DNA from 3 places in the Streptomyces sp. GL_140 genome. Region 1 is predicted to be linked to each of the others. Evidence: riboswitches for the same ligand, from Rfam matches in the RefSeq annotation. Region 1 holds a riboswitch; each other region holds the start of a gene.
The links. A riboswitch is a leader RNA that binds a small molecule or an ion and turns the genes downstream of it on or off. The one in region 1 is predicted to bind cobalamin.
Positions count from the first base shown of each region.

Region 2: linked by a shared signal. The riboswitch ahead of AC3IYJ_RS26080 (ribonucleoside-diphosphate reductase subunit alpha) and the one ahead of AC3IYJ_RS33815 (ribonucleoside triphosphate reductase) in region 1 are both predicted to bind cobalamin.
Region 3: linked by a shared signal. The riboswitch ahead of AC3IYJ_RS27170 (energy-coupling factor ABC transporter permease) and the one ahead of AC3IYJ_RS33815 (ribonucleoside triphosphate reductase) in region 1 are both predicted to bind cobalamin.

Region 1 is NZ_CM174404.1:7,268,367-7,277,897, forward strand. It holds gene AC3IYJ_RS33785 (NAD-dependent epimerase/dehydratase family protein) at 1-839, opposite strand, end outside; gene AC3IYJ_RS33790 (DUF805 domain-containing protein) at 1,084-1,437, shown strand; gene AC3IYJ_RS33795 (NADP-dependent isocitrate dehydrogenase) at 1,683-3,902, shown strand; gene AC3IYJ_RS33800 (GNAT family N-acetyltransferase) at 4,079-4,633, shown strand; gene AC3IYJ_RS33805 (hypothetical protein) at 4,704-5,174, opposite strand; gene AC3IYJ_RS33810 (glycoside hydrolase family 71 protein) at 5,525-7,234, shown strand; cobalamin riboswitch at 7,311-7,473, shown strand; gene AC3IYJ_RS33815 (ribonucleoside triphosphate reductase) at 7,452-9,281, shown strand; gene AC3IYJ_RS33820 (anaerobic ribonucleoside-triphosphate reductase activating protein) at 9,278-9,531, shown strand, end outside.
Region 2 is NZ_CM174404.1:5,594,129-5,603,659, reverse strand. It holds gene AC3IYJ_RS26110 (carbohydrate ABC transporter permease) at 1-318, opposite strand, end outside; gene AC3IYJ_RS26105 (extracellular solute-binding protein) at 394-1,683, opposite strand; gene AC3IYJ_RS26100 (GntR family transcriptional regulator) at 1,979-2,743, shown strand; gene AC3IYJ_RS26095 (carbon starvation CstA family protein) at 2,967-5,117, shown strand; gene AC3IYJ_RS26090 (CstA-like transporter-associated (seleno)protein) at 5,114-5,311, shown strand; gene AC3IYJ_RS26085 (GNAT family N-acetyltransferase) at 5,406-5,903, shown strand; cobalamin riboswitch at 5,970-6,098, shown strand; gene AC3IYJ_RS26080 (ribonucleoside-diphosphate reductase subunit alpha) at 6,256-8,673, shown strand; gene AC3IYJ_RS26075 (ribonucleotide-diphosphate reductase subunit beta) at 8,673-9,531, shown strand, end outside.
Region 3 is NZ_CM174404.1:5,853,775-5,863,305, reverse strand. It holds gene glyA (serine hydroxymethyltransferase) at 1-153, shown strand, start outside; gene AC3IYJ_RS27195 (APC family permease) at 321-1,976, shown strand; gene AC3IYJ_RS27190 (L-serine ammonia-lyase) at 2,167-3,549, shown strand; gene AC3IYJ_RS27185 (hypothetical protein) at 3,859-4,173, shown strand; gene AC3IYJ_RS27180 (SsgA family sporulation/cell division regulator) at 4,382-4,789, shown strand; gene AC3IYJ_RS27175 (flavodoxin family protein) at 4,913-5,650, opposite strand; cobalamin riboswitch at 5,699-5,892, shown strand; gene AC3IYJ_RS27170 (energy-coupling factor ABC transporter permease) at 5,922-6,623, shown strand; gene AC3IYJ_RS27165 (energy-coupling factor ABC transporter substrate-binding protein) at 6,620-6,964, shown strand; gene cbiQ (cobalt ECF transporter T component CbiQ) at 6,968-7,717, shown strand; gene AC3IYJ_RS27155 (energy-coupling factor ABC transporter ATP-binding protein) at 7,723-8,553, shown strand; gene AC3IYJ_RS27150 (PadR family transcriptional regulator) at 8,643-9,239, shown strand; gene AC3IYJ_RS27145 (EF-hand domain-containing protein) at 9,304-9,516, opposite strand.

The DNA.
Region 1 (9,531 bases):
GTGGCCATCTCGCCGACCGTGTGCGGGGTGCCGCTGCCCGCGTTGTACGGGGTGCAGGCGCCGAGCGGGGTCGGGGCCTCCAGGGCGAGGGCGTTGGCCTCGGCGATGTCCCCTACGTGCACGAAGTCCCGCCGCTGGCCGCCGTCCTCGTACACCTGCGGCGCCTCGCCCCGGGCCAGCGAGGAGCGGAAGAAGGAGGCCACCCCCGCGTACGGGGTGTCGCGCGGCATCCCCGGGCCGTACACGTTGTGGTAGCGCAGCGACACCGCCCGGCCGTCCACGCACCGGGCCCACGAGGCCGCCAGGTGTTCCTGCGTCAGTTTCGTCGTCGCGTACACGTTGCGGGGGTCGGTCGGGGCGTCCTCGGCCACCAGACCGGGCGTCAGCTCCGAGTCGCAGACGGGGCAGTGGGGTTCGAAGCGTCCGGCGGCCAGGTCCGCCGTGCGGCGCGGGCCCGGTCGCACGACACCGTGGCGGGGGCACTCGTAGCGGCCTTCCCCGTAGACCACCATCGAGCCGGCGAGGACCAGGTCCCGTACCCCCGTGTCGGCCATCGCGGCCAGGAGGACGGCCGTGCCGAGGTCGTTGTGGGAGACGTACTCGGGGGCGTCCGCGAAGTCCTTGCCGAGGCCGACCATCGCGGCCTGGTGGCAGACGGCGTCCACTCCGCGCAGGGCAGCCCGGACCGCCTCCGGGTCGCGGACGTCCGCCCGTACGAACTCGGCGTCGGCCGCCGGGGGTACGAGGTCCAGCACGACCGGATGGTGGCCGCGAAGACGCAGTGCGGTAACGATGTGCGAGCCGATGAACCCGGCTCCTCCTGTGACGAGTAGGCGCATGACTAGGACGCTACGGAGTCGCGGGGCGGGGCGGTGGCTCCCACGCGCTGACGTAAGACTTCCGTCAGCCCATTTCGTCACTTTCGGTGACATCAGGGAACGGTGGGTCGAGAGGTGTGGGTGTTTCAGGCGGGTTCGTTCCTGGTCCCTGTGAAGTGGCTTGACCGCGCCGTAAGCGGGGCATAAGTTCTGCCCCGGCTTGCTTCATCAGGACGGGCCGCGAACAGGTCTCTTGGGGGGACTCATGCACTACTACACCGATGTTCTGAAGAAGTACGTCGACTTCGCCGGCCGTGCGCGCCGCCAGGAGTACTGGATGTTCTTCCTCTTCAACCTGGCCGCGCTGATCATCGTCGCCATCATCGACAACGTCATCGGCACGTACCCGCTGCTCTACGGCATCTACGCGCTGGCCGTGTTCCTGCCGGGTCTGGGTGTCGGTGTCCGCCGCCTGCACGACACGGGCAAGTCGGGCTGGTGGATGCTCATCGCCCTGGTCCCGCTGATCGGTGGCATCTGGCTGATCGTCCTCATGGCGACCGAGGGTCAGCCGACCCCGAACCAGTACGGCCCGAGCCCCAAGGCCGTCCACGCCTGAGCAGGTCCGTGACCAGTAGTACCGAAGCGCCGTCCCTGGCTGGAAACAGCCGGTGGCGGCGCTTTCGCCGGTCCGGGGGCCCGGGGGCCGTCCCGCGGCGCCCCTCCCGCGCTCCTGTCACCGAACGTGACACGTGTCTCCTTCCGCCTTGAGCAGGGGGCTGTCCAGACCGGCCCGATCACGAGATATCTTGATGTCGAGCAATGTTGCAGACGAGAGACGCAGACTGTGGAGCGGAGCATCCGGTGACTGACTCGACCATCATCTACACGCACACTGACGAGGCCCCGGCCCTCGCGACGTATTCGTTCCTGCCTGTGATCCAGGCATACGCGTCGACGGCCGGTGTGAATGTCGAGACCCGTGACATCTCCCTGGCAGGTCGGATCATCGCCAGCTTCCCCGAGTACCTGGAAGAGGGCCAGCGCATCGCGGACGCCCTCGCCGAGCTCGGCGAACTGGCGAAGACCCCGGGCGCCAACATCATCAAGCTGCCCAACGTCTCGGCCTCGATCCCGCAGCTCAAGGCCGCGGTCGCCGAGCTCCAGGGCCAGGGCTACGCGCTCCCGGACTACCCGGACGACCCGAAGAGCGACGAGGAGCGCGAGAACCGCGCCCGCTACGACAAGATCAAGGGCAGCGCCGTCAACCCGGTCCTGCGCGAGGGCAACTCCGACCGCCGCGCCCCCGCCTCGGTCAAGAACTACGCCAAGGCGCACCCGCACCGCATGGGCGCCTGGACCTCCGAGTCGAAGACGAACGTCGCCACCATGGGCGCCGACGACTTCCGCTCCACCGAGAAGTCCGCCGTGATCGCCGAGGCCGGCACGCTCCGCATCGAGCACGTCGCCGCCGACGGCGCCGTCACCGTGCTGCGCGACTCCGTACCGGTACTCGCCGGTGAGGTCGTGGACGCGTCCGTCCTGCACGTCGACGAGCTGCGCACCTTCCTCAACAACCAGATCGAGCGCGCCAAGGCCGAGGGCGTCCTGTTCTCCGTGCACCTCAAGGCCACGATGATGAAGGTCTCCGACCCGATCATCTTCGGCCACGTGGTCCGCGCCTTCTTCCCGAAGACCTTCGCCCGCTACGGCGAGACCCTGGCCGCCGCCGGCCTCTCCCCGAACGACGGTCTCGGCACCATCCTGAACGGCCTGGGTGCGCTGCCCGACGCCGACGCGATCAAGGCCTCCTTCGAGGCCGAGATCGCCGAGGGCCCGGCCCTCGCGATGGTCGACTCCGACAAGGGCATCACCAACCTGCACGTGCCGTCCGACGTCATCGTCGACGCCTCGATGCCGGCCATGATCCGCACCTCCGGCCACATGTGGGGCCCGGACGGCGCCGAGGCCGACACGCTCGCCGTCCTCCCGGACAGCAGCTACGCCGGTGTCTACCAGGTCGTCATCGACGACTGCCGCGCGCACGGCGCGTACGACCCGTCCACGATGGGCTCGGTGCCGAACGTCGGCCTCATGGCCCAGAAGGCCGAGGAGTACGGCAGCCACGACAAGACCTTCGAGCTGGCCGCCGCGGGCACCGTCCGCGTCGTCGACGCCTCGGGTGCCACGGTCCTGGAGCAGGAGGTCGCCGCCGGTGACATCTTCCGCGCCTGCCAGACCAAGGACGCGCCGATCCAGGACTGGGTCAAGCTCGCCGTCACCCGCGCCCGCGCCACCGGCGTCCCGGCCGTCTTCTGGCTCGACGAGGGCCGCGCGCACGACGCGCAGCTGATCGCCAAGGTCAAGACGTACCTCGCCGAGCACGACACCGAGGGTCTGACCATCAAGATCCTGTCCCCGGTCGAGGCCACGGCCTACTCCCTGGAGCGGATCCGCCGCGGCGAGGACACCATCTCGGTGACCGGCAACGTGCTGCGCGACTACCTGACCGACCTCTTCCCGATCCTGGAGCTGGGCACCAGCGCCAAGATGCTGTCGGTCGTCCCGCTGATGAACGGCGGCGGCCTCTTCGAGACGGGCGCCGGCGGCTCCGCCCCGAAGCACGTGCAGCAGCTCGTCAAGGAGAACTACCTCCGCTGGGACTCGCTCGGCGAGTTCCTCGCGCTGGCCGTCTCCTTCGAGCACCTGGCCACCACCACCGGCAACGCCCGCGCCCAGGTCCTCGCGGACACCCTGGACCGTGCGACCGGCACCTTCCTCAACGAGGACAAGTCGCCGAGCCGCAAGCTGGGCGGCATCGACAACCGCGGCAGCCACTTCTACCTGGCGCTGTACTGGGCCCAGGAGCTGTCGCGCCAGACCGACGACCCGAAGCTGGCCGCCGCGTTCGACCCGCTCGCCAAGACCCTGGCCGAGTCGGAGGAGAAGATCGTCGCCGAGCTCATCGCGGTGCAGGGCTCCCCGGCCGACATCGGCGGCTACTACCAGCCCGACGCCGCCAAGGCCTCTGCGATCATGCGGCCGTCCGCGACGCTGAACCAGGCGCTCGCGATCCTCGGCTAGTCCCACTGCCGCGTCACGCGGCACCAGTCGAGGAACACCGCTCCAGCGGGTCCGCCCCGGCCGGCAGTCGCCGACCGGGGCGGAGTCGCGTCCGGGGCCGGCCCGGGGCGGGGCCAAGGGGCCGAGGGGCGGAAACCCGGTTGTGGCAGCGGCCCGGCACGGGCTAGTAAGGCCCAATGATCCAAGGCGAACTGGTCGGACTGCGCGCCCGGCACACCGACGACGTGGCCGTGCTCCACGCCGAGCTCTACGAGGACGTGGCCACGCGCTCGCGCGCCGACACGCGGCCCTGGCGGCCGGTGGGGGCGGTGAGCGGGCACTCCCCGTACGAGCCCCGCGAGCCCTCCGACGAGGTCGCCGTCTTCTCCGTCGTGGAGCGGGCCACAGGCGAACTGGCGGGCGAGGCCCTGCTCTGGTCCATCGACCCGCACAACCGCACCGCCCACCTCGGCATCTCGCTGCGCCCCGGCTGTCGCGGCCGGGGCCTGGGCGAGGACGTGGTGCGACTGCTGTGCCGCTACGGGTTCTCCGTGCGCGGGCTGCACCGGCTCCAGGTGGACACCCTGGCCGAGAACATCCCGGTGATCCGGGCTGCGACCGCGAACGGATTCGCCCTGGAGGGGACCCTGCGCGGGGCGGCCTGGGTGTGCGGGGAGTTCCTGGACGAGGTGGTGATGGGGCTGCTGGCCGAGGACTGGCGGGCCGGGCAGGGCGCGGAGCCCGGGCGGTAGGCCGCAGGCTCCGGGCGAGCCGCGGGCCGCGGGTTTCAGGCGGGCCGCAGACGTCGGGCGGGCCCAGGTCTCAGAGGCGGTGCACGCACTCGTGCGGGAAGCCCAGCGGATGGCGTCCGGCCGCCAGGATCCGCAGGCCCGGGGCCGCGCGCAGGAGGTCGTGCAGCCAGGCCAGCGTCTCGGACGCCAGGTGGTCGGAGCCGTCGAGGACGAGCAGCATGTCGCGCTCCGCCAGCCACGACGCCGCGTTCGCCGTGCCGCAAGGCAGGAACGGCATGCCCGGTACGCAACCCAGCGCGGCCGTCAGGTCGCGGACCCCGAAGCGGTGGTCCACGACGACCAGAGCCACCCCGTCGTAGAAGTTGGACGCGAGCCGTTCCCCGATCTCCCGCACCAGCAGGCCCCGGGGCTCCCGGAACCGTCCGGTGATGGTGACCACCCGGCCCCGCCGTACGGCGGTGAGCAGGCGGGAAAGCTCTGCGGATGTGGCCGGAACGGTGCCGGCGCCCGTAGAGTTGTTCATCGGCACGATGCCCCCCATGCATGCGTGACCATACGCGGCAAGAGGGTTGTTTCAGGCCGCATGGAGACGATTATGCGCCACATTCCCCGGAAGGCCAGGGGAATTCCCTATTCCGGTGAAAGGCCCGTGGCACCCGGTGATCGCAGCAGTTGTACAGGCGATGCGTCTTTGTACAGCGCGAGCTCATCGGGCCGCCGTCGGTGGGCAGTTGGCCGTGTGGTCGAATTTCCGTATTTCCCGTACTTCCCACACTTCCCGTGATGTACGCGCCAGGTGTCGGGCCCCTGGAGAATAGTTGTCCGGGGACCGGGAATCGGCTGTACTGCTGTGCGGCCCGATGTGCGGGCATATGCGGGGAGGACGTCACCATGGATGCGGACCAGCGACGGGCACGGCGCAGGCAGAGACCCGCGTCGCACCGGCGCCGTCCGGGCTTCAGGGGCCGCAGGCCCCTGCTGACCCTCTTCCTGTCCGCCTTCCTCCTCGTCGGCGTGTGCGCCGCCACCGGCATCGCCTGGGACCCGCTCACGGCCGCCGACCGGCTGGAGGGCTCCGGGGCGGCGAACCCGGTCGACATCCGGCCCGACGGCCCCGAGGGCGACGCCCCCTCCGGGGCCGCCGACCAGGGCGCACCCGCACCCGCGCAGTCCAGCCCCGCCGCCGGCGCGACGGACAAGCAAGACCCGACGGCCGGGGCGGGCACCGGAGCGCGCCCCGCCGGAGCTCTGCCCTTCGACCTGCCGCAACCGGCCGCACTGCGCTCGGGCTCCGCCGGCAAGAAGCTGGTCTTCGCCCACTACTTCACGCCGTACCCGCTCTCCCTCGACAACGCGAGCGCCGACGCCGACTACTACACCCGCAACTACCTGAACCCGGACGGAGAGGGCGGCAAGCACGAACGGTACGGCGGCCTGCTGCGCGACCGGCCGCTCCCGGTCCTGCCCAAGGACGGCAACTGGGAGCTCGCCAACCTCCAGCAGGAGGTGCGCACCGCGCGCGCCGCGGGCATCGACGGATTCACCCTCGACCTGCTCTCCCTCTCCGGGAAGAACTGGGAGCGCTGCGAGCTCCTGATGGAAGCGGCCCGTTCGGTGGACCCGGGCTTCAAGATCATGCTGATGCCGGACATGACCTCCCTGAAGGACGACGACCCCGGCGTGCTCGCGAACGCCCTCGCGGATCTGGGCAAGGCGCCCTCCGCGCACCGGCTCCCCGACGGACGCCTCGTGGTCTCGCCCTTCAAGGCGGAGGCGCGCAGCGCCGCCTGGTGGAGCCAGGTCATGGACCTCCTGAAGTCCCGGCACGGGATCCGCACCGCCCTGGTCCCGCTCTTCCTCGACTTCGACGGCAGCAACACCCAGTTCGCGCCCATCAGTTACGGGTTCTCCGAGTGGGGCAGCCGAAGCTACGTCGGCCAGCAGAGCTCCACGGGCGACGTCCGGCAGGCGCACGCCCTGGGCAAGGTCTGGATGCAGCCCGTGTCGGTCCAGGACGCCCGCCCCAACCAGGGGATCTACGACGAGGCGGGCAACACGGCAACCCTGCGCGCCACATGGACCCGCGCCATCGAGGACGGCGCCGACTGGGTCCAGCTCACCACCTGGAACGACTACAGCGAGGGCAGCCAGTTCGCCCCGTCCCTGCACAACGGATACGCCTACCTCGACCTGTGCTCGTACTACCTCACCAAGTTCAAGACGGACAGCTGGCCCGAGATCGTCCGCGACACCCTCTACCTGACCTCCCGCACCCAGTACGCCGCCGCCGGGCCGACCGGGGGCCAGTCTCTCGTGATGTCACTGCGCAAGGGCAGCGCCGCACCCCGGGACACGGTGGAGGTGCTGAGCTTCCTGTCGGAGCCCGCGAGCGTCCGTACGGCCGTCGGATCCGCCAAGGGCGCGTACGAGGCCCGGTCCGGGGTCCACTCCGAGCTGCTGGCGCTGAACCCGGGCACCAGCTCGGCGACGGTGGTGCGGGACGGGAAGGCCGGGGCGCGGGTGGAGCTGCTCTACCCCGTGGACCGCAAGGTGGACGTGCAGGACCTCCAGTACTACGCGGCCACCAGCGGCCGAAGCTAGGCCGGGCCGGAAGGCCCATGCCCCGGGACCTTCGTCACCCAATATGTAGTGGTTGTCGGTGCAGCCCACATCCATATGTAGTGTTGGCTCTGCCGGTTCGGCGGGATTCGGATGCTGCTCGCGCACATCCGCCCCGACCGAGTCACCAGGGAATCCGGTGTGAATCCGGGACTGCCCCGCAACGGTTGTGTCCACCCCGCGTGGACGAGTCCGACCCCTGCCGGCATGTGATCCGTACTTCCGTGCCAAGCCTCGTGGGAGGGCTGCCGTGACTGCTGTCGTCGATGCCGTAGAGACCGTGACCGAGTACCTGGACCGCCGGGACTGGCGGGTGAACGCCAACGCCAACCAGGGCTACTCGCTCGGCGGCCTCATCCTCAACACGGCGGGCAAGATCACCGCGAACTACTGGCTGGAGCAGGTCTACCCGGCGGACGTGGCCCGCGCCCACCGCGAGGGCGACTTCCACATCCACGACCTGGACATGCTCTCCGGCTACTGCGCCGGCTGGTCCCTGCGCACCCTGCTGACCGAGGGCTTCAACGGGGTCCCCGGCCAGATCGACTCCGCTCCGCCCCGGCACCTCTCCTCGGCCGTGGGCCAGATCGTGAACTTCCTGGGCACCCTGCAGAACGAATGGGCGGGCGCCCAGGCCTTCTCCTCCTTCGACACCTACCTCGCCCCCTACGTCCGCCTCGACGCGATGACGTACCCGCAGGTCAGGCAGTGCATCCAGGAGCTGGTCCACAACCTCAACGTGCCCTCGCGCTGGGGCACCCAGACCCCCTTCACCAACCTCACCTTCGACTGGACCTGCCCCGAGGACCTGCGCGAGCAGATCCCGGTCGTGGCGGGCGAGGAAACCGGCTTCACCTACGGCGAGCTCCAGGCCGAGATGGACCTGATCAACCGGGCGTACATCAAGGTGATGACCGAAGGGGACGCCACCGGCCGGGTGTTCACCTTCCCCATCCCGACCTACAACATCACCCGGGACTTCCCCTGGGAGAGCGAGAACGCCGAGCGGCTCTTCGCGATGACGGCCAAGTACGGGCTCCCGTACTTCCAGAACTTCATCAACTCCGAGCTCGAACCGAACATGGTCCGCTCCATGTGTTGCCGCCTCCAGCTCGACCTGAAGGAACTGCTCAAGCGCGGCAACGGCCTCTTCGGAAGCGCCGAGCAGACCGGTTCGCTCGGGGTCGTGACCCTCAACTGCGCCCGGCTCGGGCACACCTGCGCGGGCGACGAAGCGGGGCTGCTGGCCGAGGTGGACCGGCTGTGCGAACTCGCCAGGGACAGCCTCGAACTCAAGCGGACCACCGTCCAGAACCTGATCGACGGCGGCCTCTTCCCCTACACCAAGCGGTACTTGGGCACCCTGCGCAACCACTTCTCCACCATCGGGGTCAACGGGATCAACGAGATGATCCGCAACTTCAGCGCGGACGCCCACGACATCACCACGGACGAGGGCCACGCCCTCGCGGTCCGGCTGCTGGACCGGGTCCGGGCCCGGATGGTCGACTTCCAGGAGAGCACCGGCCACCTCTACAACCTGGAGGCCACCCCCGCCGAGGGCACCACGTACCGGTTCGCGAAGGAGGACCGGGCCCGCTTCCCCGGGATCCTCCAGGCCGGCACCGACGCCAACCCGTACTACACCAACTCCTCCCAGCTGCCCGTCGGATGGACCGACGACCCCTTCGAGGCGCTGGAGCGCCAGGACGAACTCCAGGGCAAGTACACGGGCGGCACCGTCCTGCACCTGTACACCCCGGAGCGGATTCCGACGGCCGAGGCCTGCCGCAAGCTGGTCCGGCGTTCGCTGGAGACCTTCCGGCTCCCGTACCTGACGGTCACCCCGACCTTCTCCATCTGCGCCGACCACGGCTACCTGGCGGGGGAGCAGCCCGAGTGCCCCGGCTGCGGCGCGGTGTGCGAGGTGTGGACCCGGGTCATGGGCTACCACCGCCCGGTGTCCTCCTTCAACATCGGCAAGAAGGGCGAGCACGCCGAACGCGTCCACTTCAAGGCGGCGGTGTGAGCGCCGCCGCGACGGCGGGCCCGGTGGCTTCCGCCGAGGTCGTCCGGATCGGCGGCTGGTCCCGCCTGTCCACCTGCGACTGGCCGGGCCGGCTCGTGACCACCGTCTTCTGCCAGGGCTGCCCCTGGCGCTGCGGCTACTGCCACAACCCCGCCCTGCTGCCCGCCCGCGCCCCGGCCGCCGTCTCCTGGGACGAGGTGCTCGGCCACCTCGCCCGCCGTACGGGGCTCCTCGACGGGATCGTCTTCTC
Region 2 (9,531 bases), 1.7 Mb from region 1:
GCGGAGCACGACGGCCCAGAATTCGCCGTCGCCCAGGACCTTCGTGAAGTTGTCGAAGCCCACCCACTGGGCTTCCTTGAAACCCCAGAGCTCGGTCTTGCCGAAGTTCTGGAAGGAGAGGGTCACCAGCCTGAAGAGCGGGTACCCCATGATGAGGACGATGATCAGCAGGCACGGCGCCAGCAGCAGCCAGGGAGTCGCACCCGGGCCCCTGCGGTCGGCCTTGCCCGGCTTTCTGCTGTTTCCGCTCCCGGCTCCCTGGGAAGTCTTCTGCTTCGCCGGCGCCAGGTCGGGCTTGGTGGTCTGTGCGGCACTCATCGCGCGCTCCTCGGGGGTCCCTCTCTTGACGGGCGGCAGGGCCCCGCCGTTCGGCGGGGCCCTGCCGGCTTCAGGTCACTTGGTGTTGATGACCTTGTCGATCTCGGCGTCGGCGGCCTTGGCCGCGTCCTCGACCGACTTCGCGCCCGTGCCGATGTCACGGAGCATCGTCTGCAGGACCTTGCCCTTCTCGACCTGACCCCAGCCGGACGCGGTCGGGACGAACCAGGAGGACTCCGCCGCGGTGGCCGCGACCTGGGTCTTCGGGTCCGCCTTCAGCGGGGCGAGGTCCGTCTTGTTGTTCGGCAGGTTGCCCTTGGCGATCAGGCCCTTCTGGCCCGCCGAACCGGTGAAGACGTTGATCCACTCGGCCGCGACGTCCTTGGCCTTGGACTTGGCCGGGATGGCCAGGTCCGAACCGCCGAGGAAGACGGGGAGGTTCTTGCCGTTGGGACCGGGCTGGACGAAGTTCTCCAACTTGTCCGCCAGGCCGCCGACCTTGTCGTTCTCCGGGGTCGCGGAGGTGGCGCCCTCCCAGCCGGCCGCGAAGATCGCCGCGGAGTTGCCCTGGCCGAAGACCACCGGACGGTCGGACTCGTCCTTGGTCTTGTCGGCGTGCATGTACTTGTCGAGGAGGTCCTTGTACTGCTTGAGGCCCTTCAGCGACTCGGCGGAGGAAAGGGAGCCCTTCCACTTGTCGCCGTCCTTCTTGGCGATGGCGCCGCCCGCGTCGTAGACGTAGGACATCGCCGCGTACCAGTCCGGGGAGGGCTGGTAGAGGGCGCTGAACTTGTCGCCCTTCGCGGCCTGGATCTTGTCCAGGGCGCCGGTGTAGTCGGCCCACGTCTTCGGTGCGGCGGTGACGCCGGCCGCGGCCGCGATGTCCTTGCGCCAGGTGCCCACGCGGCCACCGGCGTAGTAGGGGACACCGTAGGTCTTGCCGTCGTAGGTCACGGACTCCTTGAGCGCGTCGAGCCACGCGGCGGAGTTCTCGAACTTCGAGGCGTCGATGTCGGCGAAGGCGCCGGTCGACATGTAGCCGATCATCTCGGAGTTGCCCATCTCGACAACGTCCGGGGCCTTGTCCGTGGCGAGCACGGCGTCCAGCTTGGCGTTCTTGTCCGGCCAGCCGTAGTACTCGTGCTTGACCGTGAGGCCCGGGTGCTTCGCGATGACCGCGTCGTCGGCCGCCTTGACCAGATCGGGCCAGTTCTTCTGCGCGTCGACCGTCAGCCAGACGGTGATCTCCTTGGCGCCGGAGGCCTTGTCAGCGGTACCGGTCCCCTTGCTGTCAGACCCACCACACGCCGCGAGGCCGATAACCATGCCCGCGACTCCGACTGCCGCAATGAGCTTGCGCTTCACGCCACCCTCCTCAGGGATGCTGCCTGCAACTTCCCTTGCCCGCCGCGGTGACTCAAAAGCACCAAGTACTGCCCGTGGGGCCGGGATCTGATCCATATTGGTGTAGACCAGTAACGGGAGCTTGGCCTAGACCTTTAGGGGTGTCAAGGGTCTAATGAGCGGGTGCTCGGTCCGTTATCGGACCGACACCTGGGGGAGGGAGGAGGCCTGCCCTCCCGCCCGTGTCACGATGTGACCGCACATATCGGAGGAGCCGGTGACGGCAACGAAACTGGAGTCGGGAAGGCGGGCGGCGATGGCCACCGAAGGGGCGACCACGGAGCCGGATGGCGGGGCGGCCACTCGTACGGCTCGCGTGCCCAAGTACTACCGACTCAAGCGGCACTTGCTCGACATGACCGAGACGCTGCCGCCGGGCACACCGGTACCGCCGGAGCGCACGCTCGCGGCCGAATTCGACACCTCGCGGACCACGGTCCGACAGGCGCTCCAGGAGCTCGTCGTCGAAGGGCGACTGGAAAGGATCCAGGGCAAGGGCACCTTCGTCGCCAAGCCGAAGGTCTCCCAGCCCCTCCAACTCTCGTCCTACACCGAGGACATGAGGGCCCAGGGCCTGGAACCCACCTCCCAGCTCCTGGACATCGGCTACGTGACGGCCGACGACACCCTCGCCGGCCTGCTCAAGATCGCCACCGGGGGCCGGGTCCTGCGCATCGAGCGCCTTCGACTGGCCAGCGGCGAGCCGATGGCCATCGAGACCACCCATCTCTCGGCCAAGCGCTTCCCCGCGCTGCGCCGCTCGCTCGTCAAGTACACCTCCCTCTACACCGCCCTCGCCGAGGTGTACGACGTGCGCCTGGCGGAGGCCGAGGAGACCATCGAGACCTCGCTGGCCACCCCGAGGGAGGCCGGACTGCTCGGCACGGACGTCGGACTGCCGATGCTGATGCTTTCCCGCCATTCGCTGGACGCCGACGGGGAGCCCGTCGAGTGGGTGCGTTCGGTCTACCGCGGCGATCGTTACAAGTTCGTCGCCCGACTCCAGCGCCCCGCGGTCTGATTCGTAGTTGACTCTCGTTCCGCTATGCGGACGGGGGGTTACGCCCACCGGGCGGCCCCCCGTAGATTCCCTGCGCTTACGCAGATGATCAACGAGGGGACCAGGGATCATGCCTGAACCGGAAGCAACGGAAACAGAACGGAACACGGCGGGTCCGGGCACCACGCCGGGCTCGCCTTCGCCGTCACAGGGCCCCGAGGGTGCCACGGGGGCGCTGGGGCGCATGTCTCCCCGCTCCGTGGTCCTGTGGGTGCTCGTCGGGCTCGTCGGCGCCATCGGCTGGGGCGTGCTGGCGCTCTCCCGCGGCGAGGAGATCTCGGCCGCGTGGCTGCTCGCCGCCGCGCTGGGTTCGTACGCGATCGGCTACCGCTTCTACGCGCGCTTCATCGCGGACCGCGTCCTGAAGGTGGACCGGACCCGGGCCACTCCCGCCGAACGCCTCGACAACGGTGTCGACTTCCACCCGACCGACCGACGGGTGCTTTTCGGCCATCACTTCGCCGCCGTCGCCGGCGCCGGCCCGCTGGTGGGTCCCGTACTCGCCTCGCAGATGGGCTACCTGCCCGGCACCATCTGGATCGTCGCGGGCGTGATCTTCGCGGGCGCGGTCCAGGACATGGTCACGCTCTTCTTCTCCACCCGGCGCAACGGCCGTTCGCTCGGCCAGATGGCCCGGGACGAGATCGGCCCGGTCGGCGGTGCGGCCGCGCTCGTCGCCGTCTTCGCCATCATGATCATCCTGCTGGCCGTGCTGGCACTGGTCATCGTCAACGCGCTGGCGCACTCCCCGTGGGGCGTCTTCTCCATCGGCATGACCATCCCGATCGCCCTCTTCATGGGCTTCTACCTGCGCGTCCTGCGCCCGGGCCGGGTCACCGAGGTCTCCCTCGTCGGCGTCGCGCTGCTGCTCCTGGCCATCGTCGCGGGCGGCTGGGTCGCGGAGTCCTCGCTGGCGGACACCTTCACCCTGGAGAAGGAGACGCTGGTCATCTGGATGATCGCGTACGGGTTCGTGGCGTCCGTGCTGCCGGTCTGGATGCTGCTCGCCCCGCGCGACTACCTCTCCACCTTCATGAAGGTCGGCACCATCGGCCTGCTGGCCGTGGGCGTGGTCGTCTCCATGCCGGTCCTGAGGATGCCCGCGGTCACCGACTTCGCCTCGCGCGGCGACGGCCCGGTCTTCGCCGGCTCGATGTTCCCCTTCGTCTTCATCACCATCGCCTGCGGAGCGCTGTCCGGGTTCCACTCGCTGGTCTCCTCCGGCACCACCCCGAAGATGATCCAGAAGGAGACCCAGGTCCGGGTCATCGGCTACGGCGCGATGCTGACCGAGTCCTTCGTCGCCGTCATGGCGATCATCGCGGCCTGCATCATCGACCCGGGCCTGTACTTCGCGGTCAACTCCCCCGCCGGAGTCGTCGGCGCCACCGTCCAGACCGCCTCCGAGGCGGTCGCCCACTTCGGCTTCGCCATCTCCCCCGAAGCCCTCGCGCAGGCCGCGAAGGACGTGGAGGAGACCAGCCTGCTGTCCCGCACGGGCGGCGCACCGACCTTCGCACTCGGAATGTCGGAGATCTTCTCGTCCGTGGTCGGCGGCTCCTCGATGAAGGCCTTCTGGTACCACTTCGCGATCATGTTCGAGGCCCTGTTCATCCTGACCACGGTCGACGCGGGCACCCGCGTGGGCCGGTTCATGCTCCAGGACACCCTCGGCAACGTGCACAAGTCCTTCAAGGACATCAGCTGGAAGCCGGGCGTCTGGTTCGCCAGCGCGATCGTCGTCGGCGGCTGGGGCTACTTCCTGTGGGTCGGCGTCAAGGACCCGCTGGGCGGCATCAACCAGCTCTTCCCGCTGTTCGGGATCGCGAACCAGCTGCTCGCGGCGGTCGCCCTGGCCGTCTGCACCACGCTGCTGGTCAAGTCGGGCCGCCTCAAGTGGGCCTGGGTGACGGGTGTCCCGCTGGCGTGGGACGTGGCCGTCACCCTCACCGCCAGCTACCAGAAGATCTTCTCGGACAACCCGAAGATCGGCTTCTTCGCGCAGCGGGACCTCTACCAGGACGGCATCGACGCCGGCAAGATCCTCAAGCCCGCGAAGAACCTGGACGAGATGCACACCGTGGTCACCAACGCCACGGTCGACGGGGTCCTCTCGGTCCTCTTCGCACTGCTGATCGTCATCGTCCTGCTCGACGCGGCCCGGACCTGCTTCAACGCCGTCCGCAAGCCGGAGTCCGTCACCCTGGCCGAGACCCCGTGGACCGAGTCCCGGATCATCGCCCCGGCCGGGCTGATCCCCACCGCCGAGGAGCGCGCGGAGCTCGCCGCCGCCGGACTCGACTCGGGCGGGGGCCGCGTAAAGGAATCCGCGTGACGGGCCTGCGCCAGGTCCTGGACCGGGCCCGCTTCTACGTACGGGAGTTCTCCGGCGAGGCGGCGTACGACCACTACGTCGCCCACGCCCGCACCCACGACCCGGACGCGCAGGTGATGACCCGCCGGGCCTTCGAGCGGGCCCGCATGGACGCCCGCGAGGCCGACCCGCGCGAGGGGTTCCGCTGCTGCTGAGCACGGACCGCGCACACCGGGGCCGCCCCTCCTCCCGCCCCACCGGCGGGAGGCAGGGCGGCCCTTTCGCGCACCCTGTCGCACACTCGGTGCCATGGACATCGTCATCAGGGCGGCAACGGCCGCCGAATACGAAGAGCTGGGCGAGCTCACCGCACAGGCGTACCTCGGCGACGAGCTGCTGGACTTCGCCGAGGACGACCCCTACCTGGACCGGCTGCGCGACGTCGCCGGCCGGGCGGCCGACGCCGAAGTGATCGTCGCGGAGTACGAGGGCACGCTGCTCGGCAATGTGACCTTCGCCCCTCCCGGCAGCCCGCTCGCCCAGATCGCCGGCCCCCACGAGGCGGAGTTCCGGATGCTGGCCGTCTCGCCCGAAGCCCGCGGCCGGGGCGCCGGCGAGGCCCTGGTGCGCGCCTGCATGGCCCGCGCCCGGGAGCTGGAGGGCGTGACCCACCTGACGCTGTCGACCACCGAGAAGATGCTGGGAGCGCACCGGATCTACCACCGGCTGGGCTTCGTACGGACCCCGGAACGGGACTGGTACCCGGTCCCGGGCCTGCCCCTGCTCACCTACCGCGTCGAGCTGTAACAGCGCGCCACCGCCGACGGGCGACACAACATGTGGGGGCTACCGCGAGGGGCGGCCCCCACATGTATGCTCGTCCTCGCTGTCGTCGCAGGGGAATCCGGTGAGAATCCGGAACTGTCCCGCAACGGTATGAAATGCCCGGACCCGTTCGGTGCATCCACAAGTCCGAGGACCTGTCGACAGTGCGCCCGGATCGTCCGACCCGGGTGCCGATTCGTCCGGGCCTCGCGGTTGGGCCGGTGGACGTCACGTGGCGTATGCGTGCCCTGCCAGGTCCGCACTTCCCCGCGTGCGCCCCCTCGCGCCCCGCACCAACGGTGTTCCCGGAGCCGAGCGAGGGAGAGCTCCCCCCGTGACCATCGCGCCTTCCGCACCGCGCGCCGAGTCCGACCCGTCCGCCTATGAGGGTCCGGGGGCCGCGCTGTTGCGCACGCTCACCGAGCTGACCGCCGATCTGCCCGACACCGACCCCGGCCGGGTCGCCGCCGCCGCGCTGCGCGGCCGCAGCGCGGCCGCCGACGAGGCGGAGCTGCGTACGCTCGCCACCGAGGCGGCCGCCGGGCTGATCTCCGAGGACCCGGCGTACTCCCGGCTCGCCGCCCGGCTGCTGACGCTGGCCGTCCGCGACGAGGCCGCCGGCCAGGGCTCCCTCTCGTTCTCCGGCTCCGTCGAGGTGGGTCACCGCGAAGGCCTGATCGCCGACCGCACCGCAGACTTCGTACGTCTCCACGCGAACCGGCTCGACGCGCTGGTCGAGCACTCGCTCGCCGAGGGCGCCGACGACCGCTTCGGCTTCTTCGGCCTGCGCACGCTGCACAGCCGCTACCTGCTGCGCCACCCGATCACCCGCCAGGTCATCGAGACCCCGCAGTACTTCATGCTGCGCGTGGCCTGCGGACTCGCCGAGAACGAGAGCGTTCAGGCCGTCGAGGAAGTCGCCTCCCTCTACCGGCTGATGAGCCGCCTGGACTACCTGCCGTCCTCCCCCACGCTCTTCAACTCCGGCACCCGGCACCCGCAGATGTCCTCCTGCTACCTGCTGGACTCCCCGCTGGACGAGCTCGACTCGATCTACGACCGCTACCACCAGGTCGCCCGCCTCTCCAAGCACGCCGGCGGCATCGGCCTGTCCTACTCGCGCATCCGGGCCCGCGGCTCCCTGATCCGCGGCACCAACGGCCACTCCAACGGCATCGTGCCGTTCCTCAAGACGCTGGACGCCTCCGTCGCCGCCGTCAACCAGGGCGGCCGCCGCAAGGGCGCCGCGGCCGTCTACCTGGAGACCTGGCACGCGGACATCGAGGAGTTCCTGGAGCTCCGCGACAACACCGGCGAGGACCAGCGCCGCACCCACAACCTGAACCTGGCGCACTGGGTGCCGGACGAGTTCATGCGCCGCGTGAACTCCGACGCCGACTGGTCGCTGTTCTCCCCGGCCGACGTCCCCGAGCTCGTCGACCTGTGGGGCGACGAGTTCGACGCCGCCTACCGCAAGGCCGAGGCCGGCGGCCTGGCCCGCAAGACCATCCCCGCCCGCGACCTGTACGGCCGGATGATGCGCACCCTCGCGCAGACCGGCCAGGGCTGGATGACCTTCAAGGACGCCTCCAACCGCACCGCGAACCAGACCGCGGAGCCGGGCACCGTCGTCCACTCCTCGAACCTGTGCACCGAGATCATCGAGGTCACCAACGACGGCGAGACGGCCGTCTGCAACCTCGGCTCGGTCAACCTCGGCGCCTTCGTGCTCGCCGAGGCCGGCGACATCGACTGGGAGCGGCTGGACGAGACCGTCCGCACCGCCGTGACCTTCCTCGACCGCGTCGTGGACATCAACTTCTACCCGACCGAGCAGGCCGGCCGCTCCAACGCCCGCTGGCGCCCGGTGGGCCTGGGCGCGATGGGCCTGCAGGACGTCTTCTTCCAGCTGAAGCTGCCCTTCGACTCCCCCGAGGCGAAGGCCCTGTCCACCAAGCTCTCCGAGCGCATCATGCTCGCCGCGTACGAGGCCTCGTGCGACCTGGCCGAGCGCAGCGGCCCGCTCCCCGCCTGGGAGCAGACCCGTACCGCCCGCGGCGTCCTGCACCCCGACCACTACGAGGTCGAGCTGAACTGGCCGGAGCGCTGGGACGCGCTGCGCGCCCGGGTCGCGAAGTCCGGGATGCGCAACTCCCTCCTCCTGGCCATCGCCCCGACGGCGACCATCGCGTCGATCGCCGGCGTGTACGAGTGCATCGAGCCGCAGGTCTCCAACCTCTTCAAGCGCGAGACGCTGAGCGGGGAGTTCCTCCAGGTCAACGGCTACCTGGTGCAGGAGCTCAAGCGGCTCGGCGTCTGGGACGCCCAGACCCGCGAGGCGCTGCGCGAATCCAGCGGCTCCGTCCAGGGCTTCGGCTGGATCCCTGCCGAGGTCCGCGAGCTGTACCGCACGGCGTGGGAGATCCCGCAGCGCGGCCTGATCGACATGGCGGCGGCCCGTACGCCGTTCCTCGACCAGTCGCAGTCGCTGAACCTGTTCCTGGAGACGCCGACCATCGGCAAGCTCAGCTCCATGTACGCGTACGCCTGGAAGCAGGGCCTGAAGACCACGTACTACCTGCGCTCGCGCCCGGCGACGAAGATCGCCCGCGCCGCGCAGGCCACCACCCCGGTGGCGCTGCCCGAGCCCATGAACGCCGACGCCGCGGCCCTGGCCGCCGCCGAGGCAGCCGCCGCGGAAGCGCTCGCCTGCTCCCTTGAAAACCCCGAGTCCTGCGAGGCCTGCCAGTAATGAGCTCCACAGACAAGAAGAACCTCCTGGACCCGGGCTTCGAGCTCACGCTCCGCCCCATGCGCTACCCGGACTTCTACGAGCGCTACCGGGACGCGATCAAGAACACCTGGACCGTGGAGGAGGTCGACCTCCACTCGGACGTGGCCGACCTCGCCAAGCTCACCCCCGGTGAGCAGCACATGATCGGCCGCCTGGTCGCGTTCTTCGCGACGGGCGACTCGATCGTCTCGAACAACCTCGTCCTGACCCTGTACAAGCACATCAACTCCCCGGAGGCGCGCCTGTACCTGTCGCGCCAGCTCTTCGAGGAGGCCGTGCACGTCCAGTTCTACCTGACGCTGCTCGACACCTACCTGCCGGACCCGGACGACCGCGCGGCCGCCTTCGACGCGGTCGAGGAGATCCCCTCGATCCGCGAGAAGGCCCAGTTCTGCTTCAAGTGGATCAACGAGGTCGAGAAGCTGGAGCGCCTGGAGACCAAGGCCGACCGCCGCCGCTTCCTGCTGAACCTGATCTGCTTCGCGGCGTGCATCGAAGGCCTGTTCTTCTACGGGGCGTTCGCGTACGTCTACTGGTTCCGCTCGCGCGGCCTGCTGCACGGCCTGGCCACGGGGACGAACTGGGTCTTCCGGGACGAAACCATGCATATGAACTTCGCGTTCGAGGTCGTGGACACGGTCCGCAAGGAGGAGCCCGAGCTCTTCGACGACGAACTCCAGCAGCAGGTCGTCGACATGCTCAAGGAAGCCGTCGAGGCGGAGCTCCAGTTCGGCCGCGACCTGTGCGGTGACGGCCTGCCGGGCATGAACACCGAGTCGATGCGCGAGTACCTGGAGTGCGTCGCGGACCAGCGCC
Region 3 (9,531 bases), 1.4 Mb from region 1:
CCGGCGCTGGCCACCCGCGGTTTCGACGCCGAGGCCTTCACCGAGGTCGCCGAGATCATCGCGCAGGCGCTGAAGCCCGCCTACGACGCGGACGACCTGAAGGCGCGCGTCTCGGCGCTCGCGGCGAAGTTCCCGCTGTACCCGACGCTCTAGGCGCCGGCCTGGGAGGGCCCGGTCTTGTTTTGCACAGGGCCGGGCCCTCCTCATGACCAAAGCCCCAGGCGGATGCGGCCCATTGCCACTGAATAAGCCAAAAGATGGCAAATAGGCTCCAGATAAAAGGACCACCCGCACCCCTGGCAGGACGGACACCACACCGCATGGACATGAGCTCGGCCAACAGGAAGGGGCTCAGCCTCTTCGCCCTGATCATGATCGGGCTCGGCTCGATCTTCGGCTCCGGGTGGCTCTTCGGAGCGGGCCAGGCGGCCGCGGTCGCGGGGCCGGCGGCCATCATCGCCTGGGTCATCGGTGCCGTCTTCATCGGCATGATCGCCATGTCGTACGCGGAGGTGGGCGCGGCCTACCCGCTGCCCGGCTCGATGGCCCGCTTCGGCACCATCTCGCACGGGCCGGTGCTGGGCTTCATCACCGGCTGGGCGGTCTGGATCGCCATCGCCGCGCTGATCCCGATCGAGTCGATCGCCGGCACCCAGTACATGTCCTCCTGGAACTTCGGCTGGGCCAAGGGCCTCGTGGAGAACGGCGGTCTGACGACCTCCGGCATGGCGATGGCCCTCTTCCTGACCGTGGCGCTGTGGCTGGTCTGCTACTGGTCGGTGGCGCTGCTCGCCAAGGCGAACAACCTGCTCACCCTGGTCAAGTTCGCCATCCCGGTGCTCGCCGTCATCGCCCTGATCGCCTCCGGCTTCCACACCGGCAACTTCACCGACCACGGCGGCTTCGCGCCCAACGGCTGGTCCGCGGTCATGACCGCCGTCACCACCTCCGGTGTCGTCTTCGCCTTCAACGGCTTCCAGGCCGTCGTCAACCTCGGCGGCGCCGCCAAGAACCCCGGCCGCGCCATCCCGCTGGCCCTCGTCGGCGCGCTCTCGCTCGGCCTGGTCATCTACCTGGCCCTGCAGATCGCCTTCATCGGCGGCGTCCCGCCGGAGAAGCTGGCCGAGGCCGGCGGCTGGAGCGGCATCAACTTCTCCTCGCCCTTCGCCGACCTGGCCAAGATGCTGATGCTCCACTGGGTCGTCACGATGCTCCAGTTCGGTGCGTTCATCTCGCCCTCCGGTGCCAACATCGGAAACGTCGCCTCGGCCTCGTACATGGCGCAGAACCTCGCCGACACCGGCTTCTTCCCGAAGAAGATCCGCGAGGTGCACCCCAAGTACGGCACCGCCCGCCCCGCCATGTGGCTGAACCTCGGCTTCTCGGTCCTGCTCCTGGTCACCGTCGGTCACAGCTGGGAAGCCCTGGCCAGCGTCGTCTCCGCCGCGATGGTGGTCTCGTACCTGATGGGCCCGATCGCCGTCGGCGTCTTCCGCCGGACGAAGCCCGAGCTGCCGCGCCCCTTCCGCCTCCCGGCGGCCAAGATCCTCTGCCCGGTCACCTTCGCCTTCGCCGCCTGCGCCCTGTACTGGTCCAAGTGGCCGGACACCGGCAAGGTGGTGCTGCTCACCCTGGTGGCCGCCCCGATCGCGGCCGTGGTGCTCAAGCGCAAGGGCGAGAAGAACCTGGCCAAGCAGTTCGCCCCGGCCTGGTGGATGATCGCCTTCCTGCTGTGGCTGGGCACGCTGTCGGCGCTCGGCAGCGAGGAATTCGGCGGCCACGGGGTCATCCCGGGCGGCGTGGACATCGCCATCGTGGGCCTCTCGGCCCTGGGCTTCTACTTCTGGGCCGTACGGTCCGGGGTCAAGGCCCACTACGCGGGCCTGCCGGGCCCGGACCCGGTCCTGGACGCCGCCGACGCCCCCGCCTCCCCGGAGGGGGCCGACGCACCGGAGCGCGAACTGACCCACGCCTGATCCCCCTCGCCTGAGCGTCCCCCTCCCGACCCGTCCGGCGGCCGAGCTGTTCACCTCACCGCGTTAAGCTCGACTGCCGGACAAAATCCGCAGATCACCCCGATCACTCCGCCTCCGCCTCCCCATCCCGCCCCATCCCGCCCCTCCCTGCCCCGCTCCCACCCACGAGCAGACATAGGAGTCCGCAACCGTGGCCATCTCCGTCTTCGATCTCTTCTCGATCGGCATCGGTCCTTCCTCCTCCCACACCGTCGGCCCGATGCGCGCCGCGCGCATGTTCGTGACCCGGCTCAAGAAGGATGGTTTCCTCGCCCAGACCGTCTCCGTCCGCGCCGAGCTCTTCGGCTCCCTCGGAGCGACCGGCCACGGCCACGGCACCCCCAAGGCCGTCCTGCTGGGCCTGGAAGGCCACTCCCCCCGCACCGTGAACGTGGAGACCGCCGACGACGAGGTCGAGCGCATCCGCAAGACGGGCCGCCTGCGGCTGCTGGGCACCGAAATAGGCGATGTCCACGAGATCGCCTTCGACGAGCCGAACCAGCTGATCCTGCACCGGCGCAGGTCGCTGCCGTACCACGCGAACGGCATGACCCTCTTCGCGTACGACGCGGCGGGCACGCCACTCCTGGAGAAGACGTACTACTCGGTGGGCGGCGGCTTCGTCGTGGACGAGGACGCGGTCGGCGAGGACCGGATCAAGCTCGACGACACCCCGCTGAAGTACCCCTTCCGCAGCGGCGACGAGATGCTCCGCCTCGCGAACGAGACCGGCCTGTCGATCTCCTCGATGATGCTGGAGAACGAGAAGGCCTGGCGCACCGAGGACGAGATCCGCGAGGGTCTCCTCGAAATCTGGCGCGTCATGCAGTCCTGCGTCTCGCGCGGCATGTCCCGTGAGGGCATCCTGCCGGGCGGTCTGCGGGTCAAGCGGCGCGCCGCGGGCACCGCCCGCCAGCTGCGAGCCGAGGGCGACCCGCAGGCGCACGCCATGGAGTGGGCGACGCTGTACGCGATGGCCGTCAACGAGGAGAACGCGGCGGGCGGCCGGGTCGTCACCGCCCCCACCAACGGCGCCGCGGGCATCATCCCGGCGGTCCTGCACTACTACATGAACTTCGTGCCCGGCGCGGACGAGGACGGCGTGGTCCGCTTCCTCCTCGCCGCGGGCGCGATCGGCATGCTCTTCAAGGAGAACGCCTCGATCTCCGGCGCCGAGGTCGGCTGCCAGGGCGAGGTCGGCTCGGCCTGCTCGATGGCGGCCGGAGCCCTCGCCGAGGTCCTGGGCGGCACCCCGGAGCAGGTCGAGAACGCGGCCGAGATCGGCATGGAGCACAACCTCGGCCTGACCTGCGACCCGGTCGGCGGCCTCGTCCAGATCCCCTGCATCGAACGCAACGGCATGGCGGCGGTCAAGGCCGTCACGGCGGCCAAGATGGCCATGCGCGGCGACGGCACCCACAAGGTCTCCCTCGACAAGGTCATCAAGACCATGAAGGAGACGGGCGCCGACATGAAGGTCAAGTACAAGGAAACCGCCCGAGGCGGCCTGGCGGTCAACGTCATCGAGTGCTGACGCACTCAGTCCGACCCGAACGGCCCGGGGCCCCGATGCGCTGCATCGGGGCCCCGGGCCGTTCTCGTTCCGCACTTCCGTCCCCCTCACGGCTATTGGGCGGGTTACGCATGTAACTGCGTTCGAAATTGGGTGGGATATGAGGTTTGGGAGTGAGTTGCTCACGCTTGCGGGGGAACAAGGCGGTCTGGGCTGGTTTCTTGATGATCACTTGCGCCAGGGTGGGGGCACGACGTCGCGTCCACACCCCCGGCGGTCGGCCAACCGCCTTGGACCACAGCCTTTTTGCTTAACTGGAGGACTTCAATCATGGCAACCACCCGCAGCATCCGCGTGATGGCGGCTGTCGCATCGCTCCCCTTCGCCTTCGCGCTGCTCTCCGGCGTCGCCCAGGCCGACAACGGGGCCGGTGCGGCCGGGACCGCGTCGAACGCGGCCCTCGCCGGCATCCTCGGCAGCGGCGTAGGCGGCAGCAACCTCGGCAACTCCTCCACCGCTCAGCAGGTCGCCTCCGGCTTCGGTGCGTCCAACCAGAACAACGGTGCCCAGTCCAACGGTTCGGGCTTCACCGCGATCGGCCAGTCCAACTCGCACGAGTCCTTCATCTACAACCCCCTGCCGTAGGACCCAGCGACTGCCGAACGTGACGAGAACACGATGAGCCCGACCCCTTCCCGGGGGCGGGCTCGTCGTGTTCTTGTCACGTTCGGGAGAAAAGAGGCCGAGGGACCCTCTCGGATGGGACCTTTGCCCCGCGGAGGGGGCCCTGGGGTGGACTAACTTGCCCGAGTGGGTGTGTTTTCCCCACCCCTGAGAGAGAGGCGGCCCCCCCATGACCGGCACAGAACACCGGGTCCTCCCGCTCCAGCTGGAGGCCGCCTCCGCTCCCGTTCCGATGCGGGGCGTCTTCGTGTACCGCACCGACCGGCCCTACGAGATCTCCCTCGACTTCGAGGGCGCCGGACTGCACCTCGCGCACTGGGTGTTCTCGCGCGAGCTGCTCCTCGACGGTCAGATCTGCGCCACCGGGGAGGGCGACATCCAGGTGTGGCCGCGCTGGCGGGGCACCGAACCGCGGGTCTACCTCGCCTTCAGCAACGGCGCCCAGGGCTGCGTGGTGTCCGCCCGCTCGAAGGACGTGCGCGAGCTGTGCCGGCGGATGACCACGATGGTCCCGCGCGGCGAGGAGCACCGCCACTACGACCTCGACGCCGAACTGGACGCCCTGCTGCCCAGGTGAGGCACCGGGGGTGGGGGACCCTGCTGCTCCTGGTCCGGCGCCGGCCGGTGCCGTGCCCCCTGCGGGCCGCCAAGGGGCGCCTCGCGGCCCTCGTGGTCCTGGGCGTCGCGCGGCGGCTCGGGGTCAGCGGTGCTCCGGGTTGGGGAAGTCGAAGCGGCAGCCGGCGTCCCACTGCGAGCGCTGGTTGCCGTGGGCGGGGATCCCGCCGTTCCGCTTGAGCAGGGCCGCCAGGTGCATGAGGTTCCAGCTCATGAAGGCCGTGTTCCGGTTGGTGAAGTCGTTCTCGGGGCCGCCGGAGCCGGGGTCCAGGTACGAGGGACCGGGCCCGGCCTCCCCGATCCATCCGGCGTCGGCCTGCGGCGGGATCGCGTAGCCGAGGTGCTGGAGGCTGTAGAGGATGTTCATGGCGCAGTGCTTGACGCCGTCCTCGTTGCCGGTGATCAGAGCACCGCCGACGCGCCCGTAGTACGCGTACTGGCCCTGTTCGTTCAGGATCGAGGAGCAGGCGTAGAGCCGCTCGATGACCTGCTTCATCACCGAGCTGTTGTCGCCGAGCCAGATCGGGCCGCACAGCACGAGGATGTCGGCGTCCATGATCTGGCTGTAGAGCACCGGCCACTGGTCCTCCTCCCAGCCGTGCTCCGTCATGTCCGGCCAGACGCCCGTGGCGATGTCGTGGTCGACGGCCCGGATGAGCGAGGTCCGCGCTCCGGCCGCCTCCATCGCGGCGCGGCTCCTGGCGATCAGACCCTCGGTGTTGCTGGGCTCGGGTGACCGCTTGAGCGTGCAGTTCACGTACACGGCGGTGAGGTCGGAGTAGTCCACTCCCCCACCCTCCGCGCCGCCGGGCACGGTCGCCACCGGACCGCGCCCGTACGGGTTCCGGTTTGTTGCCGCCCGTGCCGCCGACTAGGGTCAATGGGCCTTGGTGTTCGGGAAACCGGTGAGAAACCGGTGCGGCCCTCGCCACTGTGATCGGGAAGTCCGGCTCCACTCCTGCGGGAAAGCCACTGGGCTGCGCGGGAGGTTCCGTGCTGCCCGGGAAGGCGGAGAGCGGACGTCAACCCGTGAGCCAGGAGACCGGCCGGGGCGCGTTGTCCATCCACGAGGTGCTGGAGAGGTCTCCCCACTCATGCATATAGCCGAGGGGTTTCTACCCCCTTTGCACGCGGCCGCCTGGGGCGCCGCGTCCGCTCCCTTCGTCGTCCACGGCGTCCGCTCGCTGACCCGCGAGGTGAAGGCCAACCCGGAAAGCACCCTGCTGCTCGGCGCGGCCGGGGCGTTCACCTTCGTCCTGTCCGCCCTGAAGATCCCCTCGGTCACGGGCAGTTGCTCGCACCCCACCGGGACCGGGCTCGGGGCGATCCTGTTCCGGCCGCCGATCATGGCGGTGCTCGGGACCATCACCCTGCTCTTCCAGGCCCTGCTACTGGCCCACGGCGGCCTCACCACCCTCGGCGCCAACGTCTTCTCGATGGCCATCGCCGGCCCGTGGGCGGGCTACGCCGTCTACCGGCTGCTGCGCGGCGCGGGCCTCCCGCTGATGGTGACCGTCTTCTTCGGCGCCTTCTTCGCGGACCTGGTCACCTACTGCGTCACCAGCGTGCAGCTCGCCCTGGCCTTCCCGGACCCGGCTTCCGGTTTCCTCGGCGCGCTCGTGAAGTTCGGCGGGATCTTCGCGGTCACCCAGGTGCCGCTGGCCGTGAGCGAGGGGCTGCTGACCGTCCTCGTGATGCGGCTTCTGATGGCGTCGAGCAAGTCGGACCTGGTCCGGCTGGGTGTCGCCCAGCTGACCTCCGGCCGTACCGGGAAGCAGGAGGCGGCGGCCGGATGAGCAGGAACGCGAAGATCAACACCCTGCTGCTGCTCCTGGTGGCCGCACTCGCCGTCCTCCCGATCGCGCTCGGCCTCGGCGAGGGCAAGGAGGAGCCGTTCGCGGGCGCCGACGCGCAGGCGGAGGCGGCTATCACCGAGCTCAAGCCGGACTACGAACCGTGGTTCTCCCCGCTGTACGAGCCCCCCTCCGGGGAAGTGGAGTCGGCGCTGTTCGCCTTGCAGGCGGCGCTGGGCGCGGGCGTGCTCGCGTACTACTTCGGCGTCCGCAAGGGCCGCCGCCAGGGCCTCGCCCAGGCCGCCGCCGGAGCCGGTACGGCCGCCGCCGCCCGGGAGTCGTAGGCGGTGCTGCCGATCGACGTGGCCGCGCACGGCAGTCGCTGGCGCGGCCGGCACCCCCTGGAGAAGGCCCTGCTCGGGATCGGGCTGACGGTCACCGCCGTCTGCCTGCCGCCCTGGCCGGGCGGCCCGCTGGTGGCCGCCGCCACGCTCGCCGTGCTGCTCGGCCCGGCGGGCGTGACCGGGCGGCAGCTGTGGCGGGCCTTCCGGATCCCGCTCGGCTTCTGCTTCACCGGAGCGCTGCCGCTGCTCTTCGCCGTGGGCGGCCCCCAGGGCCTGGTCGCCATGGCCCCGGACGGCCCGCGGCACGCCGCCGAGCTGCTCCTGCGCACCTCGGCGGCCTCGCTCGGGCTGCTGCTGTTCGCCTTCACCACCCCGGTCTCCGACGTGCTCCCCCGGCTGGTCCGGGCCGGGGTGCCGGCGGCCGTGGTGGACGTGGCCCTGGTCATGTACCGGATCACGTTCCTGCTCCTGGACTCCGTGGCCCAGGTCCACCGGGCCCAGGCGGCCCGCCTGGGGCACACCGGCCGGGCGGCGGCATGGCGTTCCCTGGCCGGGCTCGCCGCGACCTCCTTCGTACGGGCCTTCGACCGCGCGGCCAAGCTCCAGGCGGGGCTGGCCGGACGCGGCTACGACGGCTCGCTGCGGGTCCTCGTACCGGAGGCGGCCCTGTCGTGGCGGTTCCTGGCGGCCACGACCGCGCTGCTGGCGGCGCTGATCACCCTGACCCTCGTACTGAAGGGGCTGTACCCGTGAACCCGTTGGAGACCCCGACCCCCCTGATCGAGCTGGCCGGAGCGGGCTACGCCTACGAGGACGGCCCGGCCGTGCTGACCGGCGTCGACTTCTCCATCCCGGCGGGCCGGGCGCTGGCCCTGCTGGGCCGCAACGGCAGCGGCAAGACCACGCTGATGCGGCTGCTGAGCGGCGGCCTGCGGCCCGGTTCGGGCACGCTGTGGCTCGACGGCACGCAGGTCGCGTACGACCGCGCCGGCCTGACCCGGCTGCGGACCTCCGTCCAGCTGGTGGTGCAGGACCCCGACGACCAGCTCTTCGCGGCCTCCGTCGAACAGGACGTGTCCTTCGGCCCGATGAACCTGGGCCTGCCGGCCGCCGAGGTCCGCGCCCGGGTGGACTCGGCGCTCACCGCGCTGGACATCACCGCGCTGCGCGACCGCCCCACCCACCTCCTGTCCTACGGCCAGCGCAAGCGCGCGGCGATCGCGGGTGCGGTGGCGATGGCTCCGCGCGTGCTGATCCTGGACGAGCCGACGGCCGGGCTCGACCCGGACGGCCAGGAGCGGCTCCTGGCCGTCCTGTCGGGACTCCAGACCTCCGGCACCACGGTGGTGATGGCCACCCACGACGTGGACCTGGCGGTCCGCTGGGCCGACGACGCGGCGGTCCTGACCCCGTCCGGCATCCGCGTGGGCCCGGCGGGAACCCTCCTGTCGGACCCGGAACTCCTCGCCGCGGCGGGCCTGCGCACGGCCTGGTCCCCGGCGGTGACGGCCGTCCTGCGCGCGCACGGCCTGCTGGCGGCGGACGCCCCCGGGCCCCGTAATCCGGAGGCGCTGGCAGCCTGGCGGTAGGTAGGTTCGCGGTTCGTGAAGACCTTGAGGGCCACCCCGGACGGGTTCGGGAGCGAAGTGGCCGCCTGCCCCGAACCTAGGATGGCCGCATGTCGCTCCCGCACGCCATCCTCACCGCCCTGCTCGAGAAGCCCTCGTCCGGGCTGGAGCTGACGAGGCGGTTCGACAAGTCGATCGGGTACTTCTGGTCCGCGACGCACCAGCAGATCTACCGGGAGCTCGGCCGGCTGGAGGACGCCGGGCTGATCCGGGCGCTGCCCAGCGAGGTGCCCGTACGGGGGCAGAAGAAGGAGTACGAAGTGCTGCCCGCCGGAAGCGCGGAGCTGGCGCGGTGGGTCGGGGACAGCCAGGACCCGAAGCCGATGCGCGACCCCCTGCTGCTGCGGATCCGCGCGGCGGGTGTGGTCGGGCCGCAGAGGCTCGGGGTCGAGCTGCGGCGGCATCTGGAGCTGCACCGGGGCCAGTTGGCGGAGTACGAGGCCATCGAGGCGAAGGACTTCCCCGCGGGCCGGGACGCCGTCGAGGACCGGCTGCGCCGGCTCGTCCTGCACGGCGGGATCGCCCTGGAGAGCTTCTGGCTGGCCTGGCTGGAGGAAGCGCTCGCCGAGGTCCAGGACATGGAAGAGGCGGGGCCGGCGGCAGGGGCAAAGGAAAAGGAAAAGGAAACAGAAAAGGGCACGGCCTGATCCGCCTCCCGCCCCGCCCCGGCAGGGGGGCGGGCGGGGGCGGCGCGGGGGCTGCCCGCGGGGCTTACTTGTTCAGGGAGGCCCAGAACTCGTCGAAGCTCAGCAGGCCGTCGCCGTTGGTGTCCTTGGCGGCGATCACGGCGTCCGCGACCGCGCCGGTGACGTACGCGTCACCCATCGCCTTCATGGCAGCGCTGTACTCGTCGGCCGTGACGAAGCCGTCGCCGTCCGCGTCGAACTTGCCGAACGTCGCCCGTGCGCTCTCGATGTCCGCCACTGGGTCCACCCCTTC